DNA from 4 places in the Virgibacillus sp. CM-4 genome. Region 4 is predicted to be linked to each of the others. Evidence: riboswitches for the same ligand, from Rfam matches in the RefSeq annotation. Region 4 holds a riboswitch; each other region holds the start of a gene.

Region 1 (5,363 bases), on a different contig from region 4:
CATGATGATGATTAAACGTCATCTGTAGAAAGTTCGCTAGTGTATGTAACTTATAATTAGTTAAGTCGGGCCAAAATTGCTTGGACAATCCAACGGTACAAAGATAATTCATTTCAGGATAGGGTAATCCAAAATAATCAAGTGTTTGCCGAATAACACTCATATCAAAACTAGCATTATGCGCAATTACTAAACCACTTCTTAAATACGATTTGATCGATGGCCAAATTTCAGGAAACGTCGGTTCACCCACGACATCAGCTTCATTAATTCCATGCACGTGAATATTCATAGAATTAAAATGCATAAGTGGATTAATTAAATGATAGAATTCATCAATAATTTTTCCATCCTCTAAAACTACTATCCCCACTGCACATGGACTAAATCTTTTTTCATTTGCTGTTTCAAAATCAATCGAGACAACCCTCATATTTCTCCTCTTCTTTCTTTTATTCAATATTAGGATATTTCCAAAATATCCCACGCGGTAATCATACCCAATAATTGTTTGGAAGGTTTACCATTTTTGGTAATGAGCAATGCTTCTAGTCGCCTTCCTTTACTTGTATGTTCTTTAAAAATTTCTATGGCCTCATATATTGTCATTCCATGATGTATAAAACGAGAATTATCTTGTTTTTCAAATGGCAAGATCTCTTCTAGTTGACAACTACTCTTAGCAAATGACTCTTCTTGCTTTTTACTAGCTAGCCAGTTCGTTATCCCCTTTTGGGTTAATAATCCTTTGTACGTATCTCCTTGATAAATAGGAAATTTAGATAACTGTTTTTCATGAATAATTGTTAAAAGTTGATTTAACGGATCGTTACTCTGATAATAAAGTACTTGCCTAGAAAATAAAGGAGTTACCCGTTTTGGCTCATTTAATTCTATTTCAATTTCTTCAATTCTCTCCACAATTGCATCATGCGGTTCTGCAATGGCATGTGTCATATCTAATTTATTATGTACGATAGCATTTCGTAGTTCTGCAAACTCCAAAAGATCATCACTATATTCGCGAACGAGGGCGTTAGAATTTCTAAGTATTTTTACAGCCTTAGAGAAACCTACATCTTTCTTATGAATTAATAACGCACGTAGCATTTTTTCTATTCGGTTGAATGCAGTAAGAAAACGCTCTGAGTTTTGATACATGGTTGTACTCCTCATTTTCATAGTAAGATGGGAAATAACGCCTTTTTTTCAGTAGATTGATTCATGGGTTTCGAAAAAAATAGAATGAAGCGGTTCTTCATCCCGAAAATGAAACATTGTGTTTATTGACTATGGCAGTTTATTTCCTGCTGCTTGATAAATGTCATACCACTCTTTTCGAGTAATCTGAAGGTCAGATGCTGTTGCTATTAGTGACAAACGCTCTTGATTCATCGTACCTACAACAGGTTGAATTCCTGCAGGGTGACGTAGAATCCATGCAATAGCAATTGCTGTTTTTGTTACTCCGTATGTTTCAGCTATTTCCATAAGCTTTGTATTTAATTCAGGGAATTTTTCATTATCAATAAAAACGCCCTCAAAGAATCCATATTGAAATGGTGACCAAGCTTGTATTGTCATATGATTCATTCGAGAATAATCTAATACACTTCCATCTCGATTTATTCCATTTACATGCTGGGTGTTTACTTGCAGACCTGCATCGACCATTCCAGAATGCATAATACTGAATTGTAATTGATTAACAATTAAATCTTGTGCAACGTATTGCTTTAATAATTCTATTTGTAATGGGTTATGATTACTCACACCGAATTGTCTAACTTTACCACTATCTTTAAGAACTTGGAATGCCTCTGCCACCTCTTCAGGTTTCATTAACGCATCCGGACGGTGGAGTAATAATACATCAAGGTACTCTGTCTGGAGACGTTTAAGTATTCCATCTACTGATTCTACTATATGGTTTTTAGAAAAATCAAAGAACCCCTCTCGTATTCCACACTTTGATTGAATTTTCATTTTTTCTCGTACCGAAGGACGCATTTGAATAGCTTTAGCAAATATTTCTTCGGAATGCCCTCCGCCATAGATATCTGCATGATCAAAGAAGTCGATTCCAAGACCCAATGCATGGTGAAGTAATTTTTCCGCTTCCATTACAGACAATTGAGTTAGCCGCATACAGCCAAATGCAAGGTTAGAAACAAATAGGTCACTCTTTCCCAACTTTAATTTGCGCATACCACTCATCTCCTCTTCTATTTTATAACTCTAGCATATCATGAATAAAGAAAATTTGAAGTTTTAAAATAATAATGTTGACAAGACAATGTATATACGGTAATCTTATTTTCAATAATTAAATTAATCGTATAACTTCTTATCCAGAGAGGTGGAGGGACTGGCCCTTGGAAGCCTCGGCAACAGACTTTTCATACGTACTGTGCCAATTCCAGATGCATGCTGCATGAAGATAAGAAGAGGACAAGCTAATGTATATCAAAGCCTCTTCTTATCTATAAGAAGAGGCTTTTTAGTTATACAAACAAAAAGAAAGAAGGTATGTAAAATGACAACCACTCTTATTAAAGCTCCATTCAAGGCAGACCATGTAGGAAGTCTACTTCGACCAGAGAGACTGCATCAAGCAAGAAGAGATTATCAACAAGGCACGATAACAAAAAAGCAACTACGTGCGATTGAAACTGAAGAAATTAATTACATCGTTGATAAGCAAATTGAAGTTGGCTTAAAGGTAGTTACAGACGGTGAATTCAGAAGAACTTGGTGGCATTTAGACTTTTTGGAACATTTAAACGGCATTGAAGGATATGTCCCATCATCTGGCTACCAATTCAAAGATGTCGAAACAGAAAAATACGATGTACGTAACACAGGTAAGATTTCGTTTCATTCAGAGCATCCGTTTATACAGGATTTTATTGCGTTCAAAGAAATTGTTGGTGATCGTGCAGTACCTAAACAGACAATACCGAGCCCAAATCAACTTTTCAATAAAGGGATTCGAAATTCGGAAATCTACCCAAACATCGAAGATTATGCCAATGATGTAATCAAAGCATATCAAGATGCAATTCAAGCATTTTATGATGCCGGCGTTAGATACCTTCAATTAGACGATGTCTACATTGCAGGATTATCAGCACCTTCTATCCCATTTAATGATGGCGATTATTCAAGGGAACAATTAATTGATTTAGCTCTTCGCGTTGTTAATGGTGCATTAGAAAACAAACCAGATGACCTAAAGATTACCACCCACTTATGTAGAGGTAATTATCAATCAACTTGGGCTTTTGAAGGCAGCTATGCTTTAATCGCACCAACATTATTAGCAAAGGAGAAAGTAAATGGCTTTTTCTTCGAGTATGATGATGAACGTTCCGGTGACTTTACGCCTTTAAAGCATATTCCTACTGGAGGGCCACAAGTCGTATTAGGTGTTGTAACTTCGAAGACAGGAGAACTTGAAGATAAAGAAGCGATTATCGCTAGAGTAAAAGAGGCAGCCAACTATGTACCTTTAGAGCAATTATGTTTAAGTCCACAATGTGGATTTGCTTCTACCCATCACGGCAATATCTTAACTGAGGAGGCACAGTGGAGGAAACTAAAATTCATTGTAGACGTTGCGAAAGAAATTTGGGAGTAACGATTCCTTACACCAATTATATCTATAAGCGTAATTTTATCGAAGTTTGAAATCGTTTTGCTTTTCGAAGAATATGGCCTTAGCTAACCCGGATAAGCAAAGTTCTTATCCGAGTGGAGCATCATGGGCCTTGTTGTTTCCGCAGAAGCCGAAGGGTTTCTACTGCTTCTTATCGATATATCAGTGGCTGCCTCCTTTCATAAAATCGTTTATGGAAGGAGGCATCATTCTAAATTTGATACCGCTTTTCGGAGGAATTTTATTCGGTTACCATTTGTAATTCAACCGGAATGAAACCTTCTACTTTTTCGCCTTTGACAATCTTTCCAACAGCAGCAATTGCTCTTTCACCGATTAAACCTGGCTGCTGTGCGATGGTTGCATCCATCGATCCTTCTTCTACAGCTGCTACTGCGTCATCAGTAGCATCAAACCCGACAACAACTACGTTATCTAATAAGCCCTGCGCCTGCAGTGCTTCCACTGCACCGAGTGCCATCTCATCATTATGCGCAAATACAGCATGGAAGTCTCCAACACTTTGTAAGATATTTTCCATTACGGATAATCCTTCGGTACGATCAAAATTTGCCGATTGACTAGTAACTACTTCGATGCCTTCTAATTCATCGACAATATGATGGAAACCCTCTCCCCTTTCTCTAGTAGCCGATGCACCAGCAATCCCCTGTAACTCAACGATTTTTCCTGTTTCTTTAAGTTGTTCAGCAATAAAATCTCCTGCCATTTCCCCTCCTTCAACATTATCTGAAGCAATATGAGTTACCACCTCTCCTCCACCTGCACTTCGGTCAACTGTAATTACAGGAACATTCGCGTCATTTGCCAATTCAATCGCTGAGACCACTGCATTCGAATCCACTGGGTTAATCAATAAAACATCAATGTCTTGCTGTAATAAATCTTCGATATCACTCAATTGTGTTGATGGATCATTCTGTGCATCGAAAGTAATTATTTCATATCCCGATTCCTTTGCACTTGCTTCTGCACCATCTCGCAATGTTACAAAAAATGGGTTATTTAAAGTGGAAATGGATAAACCCACTTTTACATCTTCACTCGCTTTTTCATTATTCGATTCATCTGAACCATCAGATGCTTCTCCAGGTGCTTCTGTTGAACATGCCACGAGAAAGAGAAATAATCCTAAGGTAAAGCTTACAAGTAATTGTTTTTTCATGTCCATTCCTCCTAATTACGTATAAATTATCACTACTTACGATGTTTTACGATCTAATAATACAGCTAGTAGAATCACCCCACCTTTGACAATTTGTTGATAGAAAGATGGAACATTCAATAAATTTAATCCATTATCTATAACACCTATAATTAGCGCACCAATTAAGGTACCGACAATTCTTCCACGGCCTCCCGCAAGGCTTGTCCCTCCAATTACAACCGCTGCAATGGCATCCAGCTCATACATGGATCCGGCTGTCGGTTGGGCAGAATTCAATCGACTTGTAATAATAATACCTGCTAAAACAGAAAGCATACCAGTTAGTGAATATACCCAAATTTTAACGCGATCTGCTTTTATTCCTGATAACGTAGCAGCCTCTTCATTACCACCTACGGCATATACTTCCCTTCCAAATACAGTTTGTCGAAGAATAAAATAAAGAACAATAAATACAATCACCATTACTATGGCAGGAAAGGGAATTCCAAAAACATACCCCTTGCCGATCATCTC
Region 2 (5,363 bases), 180 kb from region 4:
AATGTATTTAAAAATTAATTAGTATTTAGCGCAAACGATTGTACAGAGGGAGGTAAAAAATGAATAAAGAAGCAATCTATCATCGTCCAAAAGATAATTTTGCGTATGCCTATGATAATGAGACCCTTCATTTAGTACTACGGACCAAAAAAAATGATCTAGAAATGGTGGAACTTGTATTTGGTGATCCTTATGATTGGATAGATAATCAGTGGCAGAGCGTGTCAAAACACATGAAAAAAACCGGTACAACAAGCTTACATGACTATTGGTTTATTGCTGTGAAACCGAATTATCGTAGAATGCGCTATGCGTTTATTTGCTCGAATGAACACGAATCTTGTATTTATAGTGAAGGTGGAATATTTGCAAGTCTCCCCTCGGATATTGCTAATTATTTTTGTTTTCCTTACTTAAGCTCCATTGATGTATTTAATGCACCAGATTGGGTGAAAGATACGGTATGGTACCAACTATTTCCTGAACGATTTGCTAATGGTAATGAACAGTTAAATCCAAAAGGCAGTTTACCATGGGGCTCTGCAGATCCAACACCTACTAATTTCTTTGGGGGAGACTTGGAAGGAATTATTCAACACCTCGATTACCTTGTCGATTTAGGAATCAATGGGATATACCTAACCCCTATCTTCAAGGCATATTCCAATCATAAATACGATACGATCGATTACATGGAAATTGATCCACAATTTGGAGATAAAGCTACATTTCGTCTATTTGTCCAAGAATGCCATCAACGAGGAATCAAAGTAATGCTAGATGCTGTCTTTAATCATAGTGGATATTATTTCCCACCTTTTCAAGATGTGTTGAAAAATCAAGAAGTGTCTATCTATAAAGATTGGTTTCATATTTGGAATTTCCCTATAGTAACCAAACCACGTCCGAATTACGATACATTTGCATTTGTGCCTACAATGCCTAAATTAAATACGAAGAATAAGGAAGTCAGAGACTATTTATTAAAGGTCGCAACATATTGGGTAGAAACATTTGATATCGATGGCTGGCGATTAGATGTTGCAAATGAAGTGGATCACCATTTCTGGAGAATGTTTCGACAAGCCGTCAAAGAAGTGAAATCAGATGTTTATATTCTAGGTGAAATCTGGCATGACTCTATGCCATGGCTACACGGTGACCAGTTTGATGCCGTTATGAATTACCCATTTACTAATGGAGCGATTGACTTTTTTGCTAAACAAAACATGAATGCTGCTACATTCACCGAGACCATCACTAGTGTTTTACATATGTATCCACAAAATGTGAATGAAGTCGCTTTTAATCTATTGGATAGTCATGATACCCCACGCATCTTAACTTTAGCAAATGACAATGAAGCCCGTGTAAAGCTATTGTACCTTTTTCAATTATCCTTTGTTGGAACACCTTGTATTTATTATGGTGATGAAATAGGAATGGCTGGTGATACAGATCCAGGGTGTCGTGCATGTATGCAGTGGAACCCTAACCAGCAAAAACAAGAACTGTATCGATTTGTCCAGTCTCTTATTCATTTACGCAAGACAAATCCACTTTTTGGTAACCATAGTGACATTCAATTTCTCCAATCGAATGATGCAAGCAACACCATTGTATATGAGAAAAACGACGGACATCATCGGCTCGTCTTCTTTCTTAATGCGGGTGAAAAAGAGGCAAACATAACTAGAGATATCCTACGTATAAGCAGTTGTAAATATCTAACTGAATGGCATATTCAAAACCAGCAAGCAAGGAAATATAGAATTGATGAATTACCAACTTCAATTACGGTACCCCCTCTTCATTTCCGTATTTTTGAAATTGTATAAACTTAAATTAAAAAAATACTTTTTTGGGAATTTCGAAAATTATCTTGACAGCCACATTCGTTTCTAAGATAATGAGTACAATCAAAATTTCATATTAACCTATCAAGAGTCAGGGGAGGAAACTGGTCCATTGATCCTGCGGCAACCATACTCTATTTGTTATTCCGAGTAAAGGTGCTAAATCCAGCAAACGAAACTTGTTTGAAAGATGGGAATTGTTTAGTAAACAATAATCAAACCTCTTTCAATCGAAAGAGGTTTTTACTTTTTTACTTGATAGGTAATGTTAACAAATTAAAGGAGGAATGGGATGGCTCGAATCGACGACAAGAAAATCAATGACATTACTGAAGCTCTAGAGAAGATTGAATTCGGATCATTAGCAATTACGATACATGAAGGAGAAATTACGCAGATTGACACAACGGAAAAGAAACGGTACCCGTTACAATCAAAACGAAAAAAACATGTAAACGGGTAACGACGTGCTTATTGGAACACCAAAAGCACAGTTAAAGATTATTTACAAGGGAAACCGAATAAACGATTAACATGCTAATTAGACGACTAAAGGCATCCATTGAAATTAAGGTATTTGTATTTCCTTTATTAATTTGGATGCCTTTTTTTAACTTTCATATGGAAAGGAGACGTAACATGGACTTGTTAGCCGAATTAGATAAACGAATCTTAATCGGCGATGGTGCAATGGGAACTTTACTTTATTCCTATGGGGTCGATCATTGTTTTGAAGCATTAAATCTTTCTCATCAAGAACAAATTGCACATATTCATGAATCTTACATTCATGCAGGTGCTGATCTTATTCAAACTAATACATATGGGGCAAACTATATGAAGCTCGCAAGATATGCTCTTGAAGATCAAGTAAAAAAGATAAATACCGAAGCCATAAAAATTGCGAAACAAGCTGCAAATGAAGAAACTTTTGTTCTTGGCACTATCGGTGGTATTCACGGCACACAAACGCTGCAAGCCACAACAGATGAAATCAAAAGAAGTTTTCGAGAACAGTTGTACTGCCAATTATTAGAAGGTGTAGATGGACTTATCTTAGAGACCTATTATGATCTTGAAGAATTAATTACTGTTTTAGAGATTGCAAGAGACGAAACAAATCTTCCAATTATTGCAAATGTATCAATGCACGAACCTGGTATCTTACAAAATGGGATACTTCTACCCGATGCACTAAAGCGATTAGAGAATACTGGCGCGGATATCGTGGGGATTAACTGTCGACTTGGCCCATTTCATATGCTTGAATCACTGAAAGATGTCCCATTACTAGATAAAGCATTTTTAGCAGCTTATCCGAACGCTAGTTTACCAGCTTATCGTGACGGCAAATTAATCTACGAAGATGAACCGAACTATTTCAAAAACTGTGCGACCGATTTTCGCAACGAAGGCATTCGCTTACTAGGTGGGTGTTGTGGAACTACCCCAGCCCATATAAAAGCAGCAGCTGATGCCATCAAACCTACAAAGCCAATTAAGGAAAAGATTGTACCAGTTAAGCCACGCCCCATTAAGGTCAGCGAACAGAAAGAACAATCAGAGTTAGGTCTAATTGATATTGTTCAACAACGACATGCTGTGATTGTTGAATTCGATGCACCAAAACATTTAGATACATCCGAGTACTTAAATGGGATTAACGCCTTGAACGATGTAGGGGTAGATGCGATCACATTAGCGGATAATTCGCTAGCTACACCACGAATTAGTAATATTGCTGTAGCAGCAAAAATCCAACAAGAAATTGGGGTAAGGCCGCTAGTGCACTTAACCTGCCGAGATCGCAATCTCATTGGACTGCAATCGCATCTTATGGGATTACATACCTTAGGAATCCATGAAATACTTGCTATTACTGGGGACCCTACTAAAATCGGGGATTTTCCTGGAGCAACTTCCGTTTTTGATGTTACGTCATTCGATTTAATAAAATTAATCAAACAATTTAACCAAGGGATATCGTTGTCTGGAAAATCCCTAAAGAAACCAACAAACTTTCAAGTTGGTGCTGCATTTAATCCGAATGTAGCCCACATAGATAAAGCGGTAAAACGAATGGAACGAAAAATGGAACGTGGAGCGGATTATTTTTTAACACAACCTGTTTATAGCAAAGAGACGATTGTTGCGTTGGCTAACAAAACCAAACATATTGATAAACCGATATTCATTGGGATTATGCCGCTTACATCTTCGAGAAATGCTGAGTTCCTGCATAATGAAGTGCCGGGAATTAAAATGCCAGATGTGATTAGAGAAAGGATGAAAGCAGTAGCTGATGATAAACAACGTTCTATTGATCAAGGAATTCAAATTGCAAAAGAACTGCTTGATACGGCATTGGAACACTTTCAAGGAATTTACATTGTAACGCCATTTATGCGTTATGACATAAGTATTGAATTGGTTACGTATATGCAAGCGCGTGTACAACTTCTTTCCACATCGAAAATGACATAATTAAAAAAATAGTATTGGAGGAATTGATAATGACTGCTATTAGTTCAAATCTTGGTTATCCGAGAATCGGGGAAAAGAGAGAATGGAAACGAGCGTTAGAGAAGTTTTGGAAAGGTGAAATTACTGAAGCACAATTAATCTCAGAAACAGATCAAATTAGACTTCAGAGCTTAAAAAAGCAAAAGGACATTGGTGTAGATCTTATTCCTGTAGGGGATTTTTCTTTCTATGATCATGTTCTTGACACATCGGTAATGTTTGGTATTGTCCCAGATCGCTTTAATTACCAAGGAGGAAAGGTTGACCTAGAAACGTATTTTGCAATTGCTCGAGGCACAAAAGATGCCGTTGCATCTGAAATCACTAAATGGTTTAATACCAATTACCATTATATTGTTCCTGAATTAGATAACTCGAAGCCTACGTTAACGGAGAACCGCCCCCTTACTTTTTATCAGGAAGCAAAAGAAAAATTAGGTATCGATGGGAAACCTGTCCTTTTGGGACCAATTACGTACTTACATCTTGCAAAAGGCTATCGAAAGGAAAACCTTTTGGAATTAATCGATACATTCGTTCCATTATACGTACAAATCTTAGAGGAACTTCAGGCAGCGGGAGCTTCTTGGATACAAATTGACGAGCCTATCTTCGGTACCCAGCTAGACCAATCCATTCTTTTAAAGGCTGAACAAGTCTATCAGCAATTTGCCGAAGCCGCTCCAAATTTAAAGATCATTTTACAAACCTATTTTGAACAAGTAATTCATTATCAAGCAATTAGTAACTTCCCTGTTCATGCTATTGGACTTGATTTTGTTCATGGTAATACATTGGAGCTAATTGAGCAATATGGATTTCCAAGTAATAAAGTGCTTGCTGCTGGAATTATTAATGGACGAAATGTATGGAAAGCTGATCTTGAGGAGAGACTTTCATTCCTTGAGTCTATTCGACCTTATGTGAGTACAGACCAAATTATATTACAGCCATCCTCCTCCCTCTTGCACGTACCAGTAACGA
Region 3 (5,363 bases), on a different contig from region 4:
GGGAGGGAGATATCATTGACAATTAATGAATGGTATCTAGTAACCCGAAGCGGATTATTTAAATTTGTAAATATCCCTTGATTATCATGATAAAGCTCTGATACCTTTCCGTGCATCGGTTGCTGCGCTTTTTGAATCGCTGCTCCAAAAGCTTGCGCAATAATTTGATGACCTAAGCAAATCCCGATAATCGGGATCTCTTGATGTAAAAAATGTACAAGGTCTAAACAAATCCCTGCATTATCTGGTGTTCCTGGTCCAGGTGAAAGGAGAATTGCTGAAGGCTGTAATTGTCTAATCTCTTCTATTGTAATGGCATCATTTCGTATAACTTTTACTTGATGATCAAGTTGTTTTACATATTGAACAAGGTTAAATGTAAATGAGTCATAATTATCGATGACGAGAATCATAGTTGTTCCTACTCTCTTATTTACTACTTTAAAGGTATTATAGCAGATTTAGCTAATTACGCATAAGCTTGTACAGCATAAAGTGCTTGCTGCAAATCTTCAATAAGTTCGTCTGCTTGTTCAATACCAACAGAAAAACGCAATAGGCGATCGTCAATACCTCGTTTTATCCGTTCTTCTTTTGGAATATCTGCATGGGTTTGGGTCGCAGGGTATGTAATAAAGCTTTCTACTCCTCCTAAACTTTCCGCGAATATAATTAATTGAAGCTGTTGCAAGAAGTGATCAACCCACGCACTATTGTGAAGCCGGAAGGATAACATACCACCTTTTCCAGGGTATAAGACATCATTAATCATTGGATGTTCTTCTAAAAAGGAAACCATTGCTTTGGCATTTGATTCCTGTTTTTCAATACGTAAAGCTAATGTTTTTAACCCCCTTATCAGTAACCAAGAATCGAAAGGGGATAGTACTGCCCCTGAGGCATTATGGAAATTAGCGAGTTTTTCACATAGGTCTTTCCCTTTTGCGATCACTAAACCAGCTAACACATCGTTATGCCCTCCAATATACTTGGTTGCACTATGAATAACAATATCCGCTCCTAGCTCAAGAGGACGTTGTAATAATGGCGTATAAAAAGTATTATCAACAATGAATAATAAGTTGAATTGTTGTGCAACTTTTGCAATATGCGCGATGTCCATTTCTTGCATTAGAGGGTTAGTGGGTGTTTCGATAAAAATTGCTTTCGTCTTTTGTGAAATCCGTTGTTTAGTTTCCGTATCATCTTTTAAATTTGTATACGTTGTTTTAATATCGTAAGCTTCTGCATAATGCTGTAACAACCGATAAGTTCCGCCGTAAACATCATCCAATACTAGTAATTCATCACCAGCACGAAACAATGAAAATACTAATTGAATTGCAGCCATACCAGAACTACAGGCGTAACCATGATCACCTGATTCTAAGTTTGCTATGCCTTCTTCCAGTAAGGATCGAGTAGGGTTTTTTGTTCTTGTATAATCATAACCTGTTGATTGACCTAGACCTTGATGCTGGTATGCTGTAGATAGGTAAAGCGGAGGATTTACTGCTCCTGTTTTTTCGTCGCTTTTGTTCCCCAATTGTACTAACTCCGTTTCTATACTTCTTTTTTTCATGTATAATCATCCCTTCATTTCAACAAATAAAAACCCTCTTCTCACGGATTAAGAAGAGGGTTTTTGCAGTACAATAGATTTAACTCTTCTTATCTTTATGCTATGCTGCATCTGGAATTGGCACAGTACTAAAAGTCTGCTGCCGAGGCTTCAAAGGGCCAGTCCCTCCACCTCTCTGGATAAGAATACAGTATATAATTGTTGAAAATAGATTACATGGGTTTAATGCAATTGTCAAGGTTGCTTGTAGCATTTATTAGGAATAAGAATCATGATAAGATAACAGAGGAAAAGGGATTGCTATTTTTCAAATATACTTAGAAAAGGTTGGAGAGATTGATGTTAGAAGTGATTGTTCAAAACGGTGAGGAAGCAATACATGCTGAAAATTTTGGTGCTAATCGATTAGAACTCGTAACAGCTATAAGTGAAGGTGGTTTGACACCCAGTTATGGTACAATCAAACACGTACTAAAGAACGTATCTATTCCAGTTCAAATTATGATCCGCCCGCATAGCTATCATTTTAATTATACCTCTTCTGATTTAGAGATTATCATCGAAGATATAAGACAGCTTGCTAAACTAGGGGGATTAAGAATCGTGTTTGGGGCTGTAACAGCTGATTATAAAATCAATACTGCAATTCTAGATCAAATAATACAAGCAGCACCGAATATAGATATTACCTTTCATCGTGCATTTGATGAAGTCGAAGATCAAGTGAACGCCTATTACACATTAACCCAATATAAACAACATGTAAAAAGAATTTTAACATCTGGTGGAAAGGAAAATTGCCAAGCCGGTCAAAATAATTTGGAATCATTAGTTAACCTTGCAAACCAATTACAAGGTCCTGAAATCATGCCAGGGGGAGGCTTGACACCTTCTAATCTGGAACCTATTCATAAGCAAGTACAAGCAGGTCAATATCATTTTGGCAGGTCTTTAAGAATAAAGGGAGATTTCAAGCATTCATTTGATCCGTTAAACTTTAAAAAAGTTGTTAATGTATTAAATAGTTCATATAAACAAGAGAGGAACTAAAATTAATTATTAAAGCGGAATAAACATTCTATTCTATATATCGGAAATAGGCCATGTACTTCGTGGAACATCTGCTGCTAAGGTGAAGGATCCTCGGGTTCTTGGTGTTCATAGGAGTCATGCCTATTTTATTTGCTTTGATTTTACGAACAAGGTACAGTCGATTTTTTAGCTAGATGCTTTTTCTCTCCCGTTTACTTCTAAAATAATTGTAGGAAGTAGTTATAGGATTTGAGCTGTTCTTCAAACGAAGCTACTGGGAAGAACGACCACCCCATCTGTCTCATGTATTCTTCATAGTTATCCTGAATGGTAAGTTGCTGTAGCGCCATCTGGACATGTATATGTCGTACATTATCATTTTTCATCATTAATGCAGACAAATAATTTGTATTTGACATGTTTTTAGCAGAAGTATGTGATTCCATAGCGATCCATTGATTCGTTTCATTCAAAGCTGTGGGCGACATAGCATGTAATTTTTGAGAAATAACATCGGCTTCACTTGGTAAAGGGGGCAGTTCCACTAGTTGCGTTTGGTAAGGGTTAATTAAAGCTAACATAACTAGCACATGATTGTATAACACAGAGGATTGCATTACAAGTATATCTTTTAATATTTGATCTGTTGCCAAGTTATTATAGTCTTGTAACTTATGTAACGCACCTTTATGAGCAGTCAAGTGTTCAGTCATTAATCCAAGGTCGATTACGGGTAACTGATTCATATAGAATCACCTCTCCTTATTAGATAGGTATCTTTATACATTATGTTGTTTAGAACAATATATTCGACCTTGATAGGAGGATTTATAAGTAATCCATATTGACAAATGCGTGTGTAGTTTCTAATTGACCTTTCAATTGCTTCGCATGTATATCAGCTCCTTGCACCCAATTTTCTAAATTAAAAATGAGTGGTTTGCGATCTCCACCTAAAGCAAACCATGCTTTTCTTACCTCTGGAAAGTACATAGCGGTATGCAATGTTCCCGCCCAAGCACCATACTTTTTGGAAAAAACTCCTTTATCGGTATCGTTTAACATTCGGAAAGCATGATAAGGTTTTATTGCATCAGCTTGAAGCGTTTGTATTGCTTGATACCTTTGGGAAGAATCATCCATACGATATCGGTTTTCATCCGTTAGTTGTTCAAAATGGTTGGTACATATATTGGATTTTTGCAGAGCGATTGACCGAGGTGATGCTTCAATAATAATTGATTGCCTGTTGCGGTCAATGACACAATAACTAAATGAATGGCGATGGGGAATTTCTTTTAGTAACGAGATCGCATCTCCGATCGTTGCGCAATTTTCTAATACGATTCTACCAATCATATTACATAGGAAACCATCTTGTGATTTTTTACGGTTTATAAAGTTATACCCCATTGCAAGTCCTTTCTCATTCATTCCATCTGTTCTTCCTGTAATTTGCATTGTCGGCCCAATTGTAGCAAAGCCATGATCTGTAGGCTGGTAGATAGCGTATCGTCCTTCATAAGAAGAAGGGTCGTTATCATAATTTCGAACCAGATAATGAGAACCCGTGTATATGGAGCAGCCACTCCTGCCGTATTCTAAATAATAGCCTCCAAAATCTTGGATCGCATCTTCCATTTTCATTGATAAAGCATCTGCTAGACCTTTTAATTCCTCCCAAATACCAGGGGCGAAATGATGTAACATTTGTTTAACCGTATTTATATCAACAATAAAATGCCGAAATTTTTGGGATTCCCATTGGATTTTACGATTGTGCAAAATGGGAGATTGCTTAAGCAATTTCCCTTGGTAAACACCGTAATCATAGTGTGATCCGCGAAATTGAATAACATCACTATATACTTGTTTCATTACAGTCTCCTTTAAAAAGATAGTATGGTTAATTGAATGAAACACCTTGAGTTTACTTTATTATAAAGAATAAGGATATGAATATGCTTATTGAATGACAAAAGGTGAGCTTTGCTTATCATGGAGTTGCTTGTTTGTCAATAGAATACAAAAAAGTTGCCGAGCCTATTAAACTGTACTCGACAACTTGTTCAACTTACATAGAAAACAGGTGATAAATATTAATCTTTACGCTTTTGTTCATTCGTCTTATTATTAAATTCATTCTCACTTGCAAATTCAACATCACCACGTTGTTTATTATGCTTATTTCGATTATTTTGTTTACCTTTATCTTTGTTTCGATTCTTATTTTCCTCAGACATACCAAAACCTCCTAAAGTTAAGAATAGGTATAGCATGTCCGAATAAAAAAAAGCTATGCAAATACGGCTTGAATTCTTTTGTTGACACAAAACGTAACACCAGTTATGATAGAAAAATAAATCTGACTAATTTTATCAGAAAAGGATGTTTTGGATGACAACAAAGGTTCAACCGATCAATGAAGTAAAAGATCCAATCCCTAAAGACAATACGGGGTTAAATAAATCACAGACGCCATTAATTATTGGCGGATTAGTTGTAGCAGCACTTCTGTTAATCTATTTACTAGTTACACAGCAAGTTGCTCAACCTTTGCTCTTAGTAATTGGGCTCTTGCTTGGATATACACTGTTCCATGCGCGTTTTGGTTTTACTTCTGCTTTTAGGAGATTTATGTCGGTAGGAAATGGGCAAGCACTTCGTTCCCATATGCTTATGTTGGCAGTAGCGGTAACATTATTTGCGCCTATATTAGCGTTTGGATATTCCTTCTTCGGAGGAGAAG
Region 4 (5,363 bases):
ATAAAGGATCCAACATCCATTTATCATTACTATAAACAGCTCATTCAATTAAGAAAACAACATCCAGTCTTTATTTATGGAAAATATGATCTTTCTTTAGCCGATCATGATAAGGTATACGCGTATACAAGAACCGATGGAAATCAACAAATGTTCATTATGGTGAATTTATTTGAGGAGGAAGTATTGGTCAGCATTACAGATCAATCATCAGCGAAGTTGTTACTAAGTAATTACGATGTAGATAAAGAAGAACAATTGGAGCAATTGGTATTAAGGCCTTATGAAGCTAGGGTTTATCAACTAATTTAAAAAAGGCGAAAATTCTTTCTAGGCTGTCGGAAAAAAGTCTCGACAGCCTGTTTACTTAGAATTTTCAAAGAACCTCCTTATAATCAGATAAGGTAAAGAATATATTCTATAAACGGAAAACATCTTTATCTTAACCGATAAAAAATCCCGCTATTAGGTATAAGACAGCTGCAATTCCAAGCCCAATGGAAACAATCTTTAATTTATACCGTGCATAATCAATTAATGGAACTTCTAAAATAGACGCCGTCGTAATGGTTGTATCGCCAAGTGGAGAGGTCATGGCACCAAATGATCCACTTGCAAAGACGGCACCAACTGTCATTGGCAGTGAAGCTCCAGTGGAAGCTGCTAGAGCAACACCAAGTGGCATAAATATCCCCCACGTTCCAAAAGATGATCCGAGAAAATAACTAACGATCGATCCGACGATAAAAACAATAGCAGGGATTGTAAAGGCTGGGAGAAAAGAACCTAGTGTTGCTTCAATAAATTGAGAGAAACCAAGGTCCTCCGTAACAAGCGAAAGAGACCATACTAAAACGAGAAGGATGATCGCTTCCATTAATTGATTTCCCCCATCATAAAAATGATAAATCGTTTCCCCTAATTTTTGGTCACGAATCATGTAGAAAATAAATGTGATGATTAACGTAATAAAAACAGCAAGCAGGATGACGAAAGTAGCATCAGCTTCAGCAAAGGCATTGAACAAGCTAGTAGCTCCTTTTTCCACCCCATCCTGCCACAATAGAAATAAGGTAAGTCCAAGTAGTAAAAACAATGGGACAATTAAATTCCAAGGTTGTGCCTTTACCATTTCTAATTCTTTTTTTATGCTAGCACGATGATGTTTCCCTTCTTCCCCGTCTTGCGGACCATTATTTGTCTGTTTCTTTTTTGGCTTTGACCAGAAGGTCCAAATCAATCCAATAATTAGCATGACGATGGCAAAAAAGTTGAAAGGGATACTATATAGGAAAACTTGATAAGCATCTGCATTCAAATTATGTTTTTGAATACCGCCCTCAATCAGTGAAACCATAAACCCAACAAATGCTGTTGCTACAGGTAACAATACAATAACAGAGCTGGTTGATACGTCCATGGTAAAACCAACTTTCCAATTTGATATATTGACTTTTTTCAATAAGGATTTAATCACAGGACCAATCATCATAATTCGAAACATTGGCATCATAAAGGTAAAGGGGAGAGTTAACCAAATGACCGCTAGAAGCCCGCGTTCAGAGTCAATTTTGTTACCAACCCACTCCGAAAATCCCTTCACACCACCAGAGATTTGCATCATGCCGATTAATCCGCCAAATAGATATAAAAAAGCGATAATATTAATATTTCCTGGATCAGCCAAGGTAGTTACGATATAGCTGACCGTCTCCTTTGTCCCGTCCAAAATACTGAATTCTAATAGAAAAGCTCCTACAACCAGACTAAGTACTAAACCAGGAAGAATTCGTTTTTGCCAGATCGAAAGTCCAATAACAATAATAAATGGAATTAATGAAAGCCATGATTGTTCCATCAGATAACCTCCCTTATCGCCTTATAATGGAATTTCATAATAATGAATGATCTCTCTTGTTACCATGTGTTAAATCATCCTTTTTCATGCGTGAATGGAAGAAGGTATATCCTTAACTAATAAGAGATGTTACGCTTAACAAAGAAAAACTGTTATAAGTTAGTTATATGAGGAGAGTGACTGCATGGATGAAGAACTTAAAACGTTACTTACAAGAACCAATCTTTACACCGTTGGTTGACCGATTTGTCATGTTTGGATTTGCCGTTGCTGGTGCTTTTGCAAGCATTTATTCATCTGAGCATATGCCATTTTTGGAATTGCTTCATTATTTACTGCTGTTTTTATTAATTGCCATGCCCATCCTAGAATGGATTGGAACAAATTGGAGAGAAAAAAGAGGAATTAAGGAGGAGTCGGTACGATCGCCTCAATATGCCGATAAGATTATAGCTAATTTGTTTGTTATTTTATCAATGATTCTAGGTATCGTTAGCTTAGGGATAAATCTACTTGCTGAATCGTTTAATTGGCGCTGGATGGTGTTTATGTTAGTTGTTGTATTATTTAGCTTTTTCATGCGATATATCCTTATAAAACGTTGACGTCAACTAGAAAATAAATAAAAAAATTGTCAAAACCTTTTGCATTTTTATTGTGGAATTGCTATGATAGATATTAAATATTTAAAAGGAATTCTTATCAAGAGAGGTCAAGGGACTAGCCCGTAGACGCCTCAGCAACCTGTTTGTGAAGACAAGGTGCTACTTCTAGCAAGTTTAGTTAAACTTGAGAGATAAGAAGATGACACCGTTTATTACAGCGTCTCTTCTTAGCTAGAAGAGGCTTTTTTATTACATAAAAAATTAGGGAGTGGATAAAATGGCAACAAAAGTAGAAAAAAAAGCACCATTTAAAGGGGATCATGTAGGAAGTTTTTTAAGACCTGATCGGATTAAGCAAGCTCGAATTCAAAAGGCAAGTAGGGAAATCACGAACGAACAACTCCGAGCCATTGAAGACACGGAGATAATTAAATTAGTTGAAAAACAAAAGAAAGCAGGGTTAAAGGCAATTACAGATGGGGAATTTCGTCGTGCATGGTGGCATTTTGACTTCTTAGAAGGTTTGATTGGAGTTGAAGAATTTGTACCCGAAGCAGGATTGCAATTTTCTGGAATTCAAACAAAAAAACGTGCGATTCGTGTCACTGGAGAAGTAGACTTTAGTGAAAACCATCCTTTTCTTGCAGACTATAAGTTCTTACATGAAGCCGTCGGAGACCAGCATGTTGCGAAGCAGACAATCCCAAGTCCGAATATGTTGCTAGTGCGAGCTGATATAGAAACAAATGTCTATGAAAATATGGAACAAGTGATTCCAGATTTAATTAACACATATCAAAAAGCAATCCAAGCTTTTTATGATGCTGGTTGTCGCTACTTGCAATTAGATGATACTTCTTGGAGTTCATTTCTTTCAGATGAGGGCAGGGAATCGCTCCGAGAAAAAGGTTTTGATCCGGAACAATTAATGGAAGTCTGTAGAAGTGTTATTAATGAATCCATTGCCGAACGTCCAAACGATATGTTAATAACGATGCATATTTGTCGTGGTAATTACCGCTCACACTATTTCAGTACAGGATCATATGATGCGGTTTCAGAAACTATTTTTGGAGGATTAGATGTAGATGGGCTTTTCCTTGAATTTGATGATGATCGATCGGGTGGCTTTGAACCTTTATCTTATGTGAATAGAAACGACCTTCACGTTGTATTGGGCTTGGTTACATCAAAATTTGCGGAGCTGGAAGATCCAAACTTGGTTAAAAAACGTATTGCAGAAGCCGCTACGTATATCCCTTATGGCCAACTTTGTCTCAGCCCTCAATGTGGATTTGCGTCAACCGAGGAAGGAAATAATTTAACAGAAGAAGAGCAATGGAAAAAAATACGTCATGTTGTTGAGATAGCGGAAGATGTATGGCAATAAGTTTAGAGGTTCCTTCTTGTAAGTAATTAACTAAAGGAAAATCCAAATTATTATCCGAATATACAAGTTATATTCGGGTAGTTTTTTTATTGTTCATTTTCTTCATCATGATTGCGGTTGAAAGGTATGGAAATGAATGCATCAGCTTGGAGAGCGCTCGCTTTATCTATTTTCTATCCCCTTAAAATAACACCAAAGCTTCTGATCTTTTGTTAAAACCCTATTATTTGCCTAAGTATTAATAGATTCTATCATCATTTTCTTCTAACTTCCTCTATCAACCTATGCACTGACTGAATTACATCATAGGATGATCTTGCAAGATAAACAAAATTTAAAGGAGGAATTTAGTGTGGCTATTACCGTACCAGTTCCAACACTAGGTGATGTTATTGTATTAACGTATGAAGGTGATCAAGTAGAAACGGGATGTACAGCTCCAGGTGAAGATGCTCCAGAAGTCAAAAACTTCTCGGTTGAGCAGGGGAATCTTTATATTATTGGATGTAATAACTTCCCAATTGGGGGAGGCACCGTAGCATATATTGTGGATGCTCAAAATATTGATCTTGGTGAACTTATTCAAGCAATTTTAGGTTTGGCAGTTGTTCAAGGTACAGGTGGAAAGACAAATATCTTTACTGCTGTTTAAGCAGTTTTCTATTAGAGTATATGGCTGAGAAACCATGAATTTCTAAATAAGTAGGCGAACCATACTTTCGCAGTGGAAATCGTTTCGCTTTTCGTGAGCATGTCAGCTAACTTGGGCGAGCAAAATATCGCCTATCCGAGTGGATCTTAGGTCTGTGCTGGGTTTCAACGATTTCTACTGCAGATCTTTAATAGATGATGCGTTCAATCATTTCATCTAATAATATAGCAGAAGTCAAATTCATGAAAGACAGTCGTAATTTGTTTAGCTACATGACTTTTGTCCTGTTCCCTATGTAGAGACACTACTGACTTGGATGCCGATATTTGGTTAAATGATAAAGTAAAGTAAGGATGAATAAACAAAGACCGATAATTAGAAAGCTCGAAGCATATATGGATATTTGATGATTACTAACGTTCTCATTAATCATAATAAAAAGATAGGAAATGCCAATCCCGTTTCCATCAATCGGTCTCTGAACGAATTGGAAATAGTTATATACACTCGTTAAACTGAGAAAATATAAAAGGAATAACAGCAGCTTTTGCTTCATTGTACCACCCCTTTGTCAAAAGATACTCCCGTTTTATCGGTATATTCTGATTTTTAGATGTTAATCAACCTGAACTGATGATTCTTTTCCTACCAATTGACGTTGTTTTTGTACTATTCTATCATGGAAGAAGTTTAACTCAAACATCAGTGGAAGTCCCATGTTTGATTTATTGAAAATAGCTTCTGATAAATGCCTTCACCATGTAACTGCTGTAATCTAGCTTCTTTTGTTATAATTAGTTTAAGATAGTCACGGTTTTTTTACTGGAAGGAGAGAGTAGCAATAAATCTAAATAATAT

What was found. A riboswitch is a leader RNA that binds a small molecule or an ion and turns the genes downstream of it on or off. The one in region 4 is predicted to bind S-adenosylmethionine.
Region 1: another riboswitch for S-adenosylmethionine. It lies ahead of M948_RS39215 (5-methyltetrahydropteroyltriglutamate--homocysteine S-methyltransferase); the one in region 4 lies ahead of M948_RS26165 (5-methyltetrahydropteroyltriglutamate--homocysteine S-methyltransferase).
Region 2: another riboswitch for S-adenosylmethionine. It lies ahead of M948_RS42720 (YezD family protein); the one in region 4 lies ahead of M948_RS26165 (5-methyltetrahydropteroyltriglutamate--homocysteine S-methyltransferase).
Region 3: another riboswitch for S-adenosylmethionine. It lies ahead of M948_RS38460 (methionine biosynthesis PLP-dependent protein); the one in region 4 lies ahead of M948_RS26165 (5-methyltetrahydropteroyltriglutamate--homocysteine S-methyltransferase).

The regions. Positions count from the first base shown of each region.
Region 1 covers NZ_AUQA01000007.1:76,858-82,220, reverse strand. Annotated here, with positions in the region: gene M948_RS39230 (3'-5' exonuclease) at 1-433, opposite strand, end outside; gene M948_RS39225 (CBS domain-containing protein) at 463-1,161, opposite strand; gene M948_RS39220 (aldo/keto reductase) at 1,291-2,208, opposite strand; SAM riboswitch class I at 2,345-2,447, shown strand; gene M948_RS39215 (5-methyltetrahydropteroyltriglutamate--homocysteine S-methyltransferase) at 2,537-3,640, shown strand; gene rbsB (ribose ABC transporter substrate-binding protein RbsB) at 3,900-4,844, opposite strand; gene rbsC (ABC transporter permease subunit) at 4,881-5,363, opposite strand, start outside.
Region 2 covers NZ_AUQA01000002.1:310,031-315,393, forward strand. Annotated here, with positions in the region: gene M948_RS25395 (glycoside hydrolase family 13 protein) at 60-1,838, shown strand; SAM riboswitch class I at 1,935-2,053, shown strand; gene M948_RS42720 (YezD family protein) at 2,149-2,319, shown strand; gene M948_RS25400 (bifunctional homocysteine S-methyltransferase/methylenetetrahydrofolate reductase) at 2,496-4,340, shown strand; gene metE (5-methyltetrahydropteroyltriglutamate--homocysteine S-methyltransferase) at 4,367-5,363, shown strand, end outside.
Region 3 covers NZ_AUQA01000006.1:1,034,154-1,039,516, reverse strand. Annotated here, with positions in the region: gene M948_RS38465 (anthranilate synthase component II) at 1-413, opposite strand, end outside; gene M948_RS38460 (methionine biosynthesis PLP-dependent protein) at 470-1,582, opposite strand; SAM riboswitch class I at 1,669-1,768, opposite strand; gene M948_RS38455 (copper homeostasis protein CutC) at 1,922-2,632, shown strand; gene M948_RS38450 (hypothetical protein) at 2,833-3,360, opposite strand; gene M948_RS38445 (C45 family autoproteolytic acyltransferase/hydolase) at 3,443-4,492, opposite strand; gene M948_RS43495 (hypothetical protein) at 4,714-4,857, opposite strand; gene M948_RS38440 (YeeE/YedE family protein) at 5,012-5,363, shown strand, end outside.
Region 4 covers NZ_AUQA01000002.1:493,450-498,812, reverse strand. Annotated here, with positions in the region: gene M948_RS26180 (glycoside hydrolase family 13 protein) at 1-312, shown strand, start outside; gene M948_RS26175 (Na+/H+ antiporter NhaC family protein) at 443-1,858, opposite strand; gene M948_RS26170 (hypothetical protein) at 2,047-2,463, shown strand; SAM riboswitch class I at 2,555-2,661, shown strand; gene M948_RS26165 (5-methyltetrahydropteroyltriglutamate--homocysteine S-methyltransferase) at 2,741-3,853, shown strand; gene M948_RS26160 (hypothetical protein) at 4,206-4,505, shown strand; gene M948_RS26155 (hypothetical protein) at 4,810-5,061, opposite strand; gene M948_RS26150 (helix-turn-helix domain-containing protein) at 5,347-5,363, shown strand, end outside.